One region of the Mycobacterium sp. IDUB_19 genome, then DNA from elsewhere that is predicted to be linked to it. Evidence: predicted binding sites of a transcription regulator. Region 1 holds the regulator's gene; the other holds the start of a gene.
The links. The regulator LexA, encoded in region 1, represses DNA repair genes until DNA is damaged. The targets are predictions, from matches to a motif close to CGAACANNTGTTCG.
Positions count from the first base shown of each region.

Region 2: the regulator LexA is predicted to act here: its motif matches at 1,599-1,612, upstream of cofD (2-phospho-L-lactate transferase).

Region 1 covers NZ_JBVAXR010000003.1:196,185-199,514, reverse strand. Annotated here, with positions in the region: gene ACZY0B_RS04715 (peroxynitrite isomerase) at 1-226, opposite strand, end outside; gene nrdR (transcriptional regulator NrdR) at 232-696, opposite strand; gene ACZY0B_RS04705 (LysM peptidoglycan-binding domain-containing protein) at 854-1,348, opposite strand; gene lexA (transcriptional repressor LexA) at 1,663-2,364, shown strand; gene ACZY0B_RS04695 (LGFP repeat-containing protein) at 2,383-3,330, opposite strand, start outside.
Region 2 covers NZ_JBVAXR010000038.1:8,448-11,777, reverse strand. Annotated here, with positions in the region: gene ACZY0B_RS22560 (DUF3499 domain-containing protein) at 83-541, opposite strand; gene ACZY0B_RS22555 (metallopeptidase family protein) at 715-1,137, shown strand; gene ACZY0B_RS22550 (WhiB family transcriptional regulator) at 1,154-1,498, opposite strand; gene cofD (2-phospho-L-lactate transferase) at 1,845-2,846, shown strand; gene ACZY0B_RS22540 (coenzyme F420-0:L-glutamate ligase) at 2,843-3,330, shown strand, end outside.

The sequences.
Region 1 (3,330 bases):
CTTCCGGCACCCGAAGGTAACCGGTCTCGGCGTGCAGCGGTTTGCCGTCGGCTACCGCTTTGGTCTTCTGCGTATAGGCCAGGAACGGCTTGCCCACATGGGAAAACACAACTTCTTCGAGATACTCGAAGGGCTGGATTGTCGGATATTCCCCCGCACCACGACCGGCCCAGGTGCCGAGCAGCGGCGCGAGCGCCTCGAGGTCGGGATGCAAGTCGCCAGGCATACGGGTCAGCTCGGTGTCGCTACTTTGCGATGCTTGCGAAGCGCCGCGATCTCGCGTTCGAAATCGTCGGCCGAGGAAAACGACCGGTATACCGACGCGAAGCGCAGGTACGCCACCTCGTCCAGGTCACGCAGCGGCCCGAGGATCGCCAGGCCCACCTCGTGACTGGGAATCTCCGGCGAGCCGGCGGCACGCACGGTGTCTTCCACCTGCTGGGCCAACAGATTCAGCGCGTCCTCGTCCACCTGACGGCCCTGGCACGCGCGGCGCACCCCTTTGACGACCTTTTCGCGACTGAACGGCTCGGTGACTCCGCTGCGCTTGACCACGGCCAGCACCGCGGTTTCTACCGTGGTGAAACGTCGCCCGCACTCCGGGCACGACCGGCGGCGCCGAATGGCTTGGCCTTCATCGGTTTCCCGCGAGTCAATTACCCGGGAATCGGGATGTCGGCAGAACGGACAATGCATGACCGCTCCTTCGCTGTGCCGGCATCTCGCAGAACACTCCGAGCGTACCCGCGCGCTCCCCGCCGGGCTAATGTAGCCGCGACACGTGCGCTGATACCAGCGCGAGAACTGAGCAGCGTTGGCGTAGAGCGGTTTTCGGAACTACGCCGCGGCGCCGTCAGCCGACCGGCGCGATCAGGGTCTGGCCGGCGGCCAGTGACGGCGAGTTCAGGTTGTTGAGTTCGCGGATACGGTCGGCGACCTGGCGGGCCGGCGCTTCGGGCGCCACCCGGTGTGCGACGTCCTGGAGGGATTCGCCCGGCTCGACCTGCACGACGGACAGCCTGTCCGGTACGGGAGCGGCCGCGGCGGCGGAGTCCCCGTTGGCGAGCTGACCGAGATTCGCGACCAGGCCCAGCCAGAGCGTGATGATCCCGGCCATCAGGGCCAGGCCCAACGTCGTCCCCAGCGTGGCCGGACGCCGGCGATGCGGCGCGGCCGACATCGCTACGCCGGTACCGCGGTAGCGCATCGGGGCGCCGACCGGCCGCGACTGCACGGACCGGCGCGCCCGCTGCGCGCGTTGCTGGTCGTAGCGAGGCCGCGCGAGGAACCCATCGCTGGGGCGCCGCACGTTGCTGGTCCGCGGTGAGACTGTGTGCATGAGCGTCATGTGCGTTCCTCCGGTCAACTAATCCTCGCTCGTGTGTTCGACAGTATCGCTCGTGTGTTCGAAATCCGAACATTTGAGCGAAGCGTGTCGCACGAGCAAAACGCTAGACCACGCCACCGACAGGACTGCTGGGTTGCTAGTACCGTCATGTCGCGCGAATACCCGATCTTCTCGAAAGTTACACACTTGTGATTCGCCAGTCCTAGGGACTTTGGGGCCAGTCCTGGGGCCTTTAGGCCCAAGTCCGCCGGATTGCGACACGCTAGTCGAACACATGTTTGATTCGCGGCTTCAAGGGGGCTACATTCAGTGCCATGAGCGACAGCAACAACACCTCAGCCGCCGGCCCCGAAGGCCGGTTGCATTCCGTGGATTCATCGCTTACCCAGCGGCAACGCACCATCCTGAACGTCATCCGGGAATCGGTGACCACCCGCGGATATCCGCCGAGCATCAGGGAGATCGGCGATGCCGTCGGCCTGACATCGACGTCCTCGGTGGCTCACCAATTGCGCACCCTCGAGCGCAAAGGGTTTCTGCGCCGCGACCCCAACCGCCCCCGGGCCGTCGATGTCCGCAGTGCCGACGACATCGCGACGGCCGCTGCGGTCACCGAGGTCGCCGGCTCCGACGCGTTGCCGGAACCCACCTACGTCCCCGTGCTCGGGCGCATCGCGGCCGGTGGACCGATCCTGGCCGAAGAAGCCGTCGAGGACGTCTTCCCGCTCCCCCGCGAGTTGGTCGGCGAGGGCACGCTCTTTCTGCTCAAAGTGGTCGGCGACTCGATGGTCGAAGCCGCGATCTGCGACGGCGACTGGGTCGTGGTGCGGCAGCAAAACGTCGCCGACAACGGCGACATCGTCGCCGCCATGCTCGACGGTGAGGCCACCGTCAAGACGTTCAAGCGCGCGGGTGGTCAGGTGTGGCTGATGCCGCACAACCCGGCGTTCGATCCCATCCCCGGCAATGAGGCGACCGTGCTCGGCAAGGTCGTCACGGTGATCCGCAAGGTCTAGCGCCGCGAGGTCCGGCGTCTAGTCGGCCTTGATGAAGCCGTTGACCAGCGCGGCTTCCTCACTGGACAGGAAGACTTCGGCGAGCGTGTCGTGGTAGAGGTCGCTGTCCGGGGTGTAGTACAGGCCGAAGCGAGCGCTCGCCTTGATCGGATAACCGTCGGGTATCTGATACGGGTCATCCAGCGGCAGGTGGATCGTCGGACGCCCGGCCGGGCTTAGTGCCGCGAGGGCGGCTGTCGGTTCGAAATCAGACTCGTCGTCGGCATCCGCGGCTGCGTGCCGTCCGCCTCTCGGCGCGGCGTCGGCTGCTGCGCCGACCACGGCGGCCAGGCCGGCGGCGGAGGCAGCGCCGGACGCGGAGCCGCCCGCGCCGGCAAGATCCGGCGGCGTGTGCGGCACGGCGACATCGGGATACGCGGACTCCGCCGCGTCGTCGGCATACGCGTCGTCGGCAAAAGCGTCGTCGGCATAGGAGGCGTCGGGGTGGGCGTCCGGCGGGGTGTGCGGCACGGCCATGTCGGGATAGGCCGCCTGGTCATCGTCGACCCCCGGATAGCCGGCCTCCGCATACGCGACGTCTTCCTCGGCGGCGTCTGGGTAGGCGGCTTCCGGGACGCCGGCATCGGTGTATTCAGCGTCCGGATCAGCGCGCTCCGGCACCTCGACAGCGTCCGGGTAGGCGGTTTCGGGAACCTCATCGCCATAGCCGGCCTCGGCGAGATCGTCCGCCGACACCACGGGGATGGAATCGGTGTCGACCGCGTCGGGATCTTGGTCGTCGACCCCTAACTGATCCCACTCCTCCTCGGATACGGTTTCGTCGTCGTACCCGGCCGCGGGTTCGGCGTCTTCGTCCAGGTCGGCCGTTTCGGGCGAATGCGGCCACCTGGCTCGCGGGGCGTTGTCGGCGTCGTGGTGCTCCGGTGCGTGCAGGTCGCCGTAGGACAAGTGCTCGATCGAGGCGTC
Region 2 (3,330 bases), on a different contig from region 1:
ATGGATTGATCTGCCTCTTGGCGTCAGCCTATCGGCCCGCAGAAGTTACGGTTCCAAACGGTTTGGAACAAGCCCCGCGGCCCTAGTCGGACGGATCGGGCAACACCCGCAGATGTCCACGGCGGCGTCCGGAGCGTTTCTCGGACGGCGCGAGCAGACTGCTGCTGGGCGCGGTGGCCTGGACCCCGGCATGGTGCAGATGCTGGTCCGAAAAGCCGTTCAACGGCATGCCGGTTCCGCCCCCGTACGAGACCGCCGCCTCGCCCGGACTGCCTTCGCGCACGGCGTCGGCAAGGGCGACCAGGTCGTCTTCATCGGGATTGGTGGGCTCCGAATTGAGGGGCCCGGCGTGGCGCACGAGCTCCCATCCTCGGGGCGCCGTGATCCGGCCGGCGTGGCCGACGCACAAATCCCACGAATGCGGTTCGCGCGCGGTCGCGAGTGGTCCTACGACTGCCGTTGAGTCCGAGTAGACGAACGTCAAGGTCGCCACGGCGTAATGCGGGCACCCGGGCCGGCAGCAGCGACGGGGAACGTTCACGTCGGAAAGGCTATCGTGCGGAAACGCCGCCGAAGCGCCGGACACGCGCATCCGTTCGACGCACGATGTTCAACCGTTACCATCGGCGCGTGGGTGATTGGCGCAGTTTCCCGCGGAACGGGCGGCCGTCGGACCGAACGCCTGGGCACCGGGCAACTCGACGGGGGCGCGATATGCGCGGACCTTTGCTGCCGCCGACGGTGCCCGGATGGCGCAGCCGGGCCGAGCGATTCGACATGGCGGTGCTGGAAGCCTACGAACCCATCGAGCGGCGCTGGCAATCGCGAGTGGCCGAACTCGACGTGGCAGTCGACGAAATTCCCCGCATCGCTGCCAAGGATCCCGACAGCGTGCAGTGGCCCCCCGAGGTCGTCGCCGACGGACCGATCGCACTGGCCCGCTTGATCCCAGCCGGGGTGGACGTCCGAGGCAATTCGACACGCGCGCGAATTGTGTTGTTTCGCAAGCCCATCGAACGGCGCGCCAAAGACACCGTCGAACTTGGCGAATTACTGCACGAGATTCTGGTGGCTCAGGTGGCCATTTATCTCGACGTTGAACCCACGGTCATCGACCCGACGATCGAAGACGAATAACTGGACAGGGTTCTTCTCAGATGATGCCGCGCTTGAGGCGGCGGCGCTCACGCTCGGAGAGGCCACCCCAGATACCGAAGCGCTCGTCATGCGCCAGGGCGTACTCCAGGCATTCATGACGCACTTCGCAACCCAGGCAGATCTTCTTCGCCTCGCGGGTCGATCCGCCCTTCTCCGGGAAGAAAGCCTCGGGGTCGGTCTGCGCGCACAGCGCGCGGTCCTGCCACTGGTCCGGAGTGAGTTCGGGTTCCGGCAACGGCTCGGGCTCGAATGCGACTGGCGCATCGGGAACCACGGTCAAGTGCGGCCGGATGATCGGTGCCGACGAGGAGCTGATCGCGGCGTGCTCAGTGCTTGGCATGATGCCCCACAGGTGCTCGTAAGACATGCGTCGTACGCCTCCTCAGCTTCTTGTTTGAGAGAGTGGTTTGTTTCCCGCTGTTCTGATGTAACAGACAATTCGAACAAGTGATCGAATCTCGGTCTGCGACACCGGAACCGGCCGGCCAACCGGGAAATGACACTGATGTGATTAGACACGGGTTAATCTGCCGGGTCAAGCGTTTCGGCGCATTTCCATACCATCTCGTGATCAAATTCCGGCGTTTCTGTTATTTCGCCCCTTCGGCGTGTCCATCACAACCGCTCCCAACTGTTGGTTGTGGTCGTCGATTTCGGACCATCGCGGGCCGGTACTGTCGTGCGATGTGAAGGTCACCGTTCTGGTCGGCGGGGTCGGCGGCGCCCGGTTCCTGCTGGGTGTTCAACAGTTACTCGGGCTGGGTCGGTTCAGCACCGAGGGGCCACGCGACACTTCAGGCGAGGCCCACGAGCTGACTGCCGTCGTCAACATTGGCGACGATGCCTGGATCCATGGGGTCCGGGTTTGTCCGGATTTGGACACCTGCATGTATACCTTAGGTGGAGGCGTCGACCCCGATCGGGGATGGGGCCACCGCGACGAAACCTGGCACGCCAAAGAGGAATTGGCGCGTTACGGTATGCAGCCGGATTGGTTCCAACTGGGTGACCGCGATCTTGGCACGCATCTCGTACGCACCCAGATGCTGGGCGCCGGCTACCCGCTGTCGCAGATCACCACGGCCCTGTGCGACCGCTGGCAACCGGGCGCGCGGTTGGTGCCGGCCAGTGACGACCGTTGCGAAACACACGTAGTGATCACCGATCCCGCCGACGACAGCCGGCGCGCGATCCACTTCCAGGAATGGTGGGTGCGCTACCGGGCCAACGTGACCACCCACAGCTTCGCGTTCGTCGGCGCTGAAACGGCCAGCGCCACAACTGAAGCGGTGCAGGCCATCGGCGAGGCCGACATCATCTTGCTGGCGCCGTCCAATCCGGTGGTGAGCGTCGGCGCGATTCTGGCCGTCCCCGGCATTCGCGGCGCGCTGCGGGCGGCGTCCGCGCCGGTCGTCGGCTACTCGCCGATCATCGGTGGAAAGCCATTGCGCGGCATGGCGGATGCCTGCCTCGAGGTGATAGGGGTCGAGTCCACTGCCGAAGCGGTCGGTAGGTATTACGGGGCGCGCGCAACCACCGGGATATTGGATTGCTGGCTGGTGCACGAGAGCGACCACGCGGAAATCGAAGGCGTCGCGGTGCGCTCGGTGCCGCTGCTGATGAGCGACCCGAAGGCGACGGCCGAAATGGTGCGGGCCGGACTGGACGTTGCGGGCGTGGTGCCGTGACCCGCTCTCCGAAAGAGCATGGCACCGCCGCGGCGATCGAGATCCTGCCCGTCGCCGGGCTTCCCGAATTCCGCCCCGGCGACGATCTCGGTGCCGCGGTGGCCGCCGCCGCGCCATGGCTGCGAGACAACGATGTCGTGGTGGTCACCAGCAAAGTGGTGTCCAAATGCGAGGGTCGGCTGGTCACCGCACCCGAGGATCCCGAGGAGCGCGATGAGCTTCGGCGCAAGCTGGTCGACGACGAGGCGGTGCGGGTGCTGGCCCGCAAGGGCCGGACGCTGATCACCGAGAACCGGCTCGGGCTGGTCCAGGCCGCTGCCGGTGTCGACGGATCCAATGTCGGCCGAACCGAACTCGCGCTGCTGCCGGTCGACCCCGACGGCAGTGCCGCGGCGCTGCGGTCCGCACTGCGCGAGAAGCTCGGCGTCGCCGTCGCGGTGGTGATCACCGACACCATGGGCCGGGCCTGGCGCAATGGTCAGAT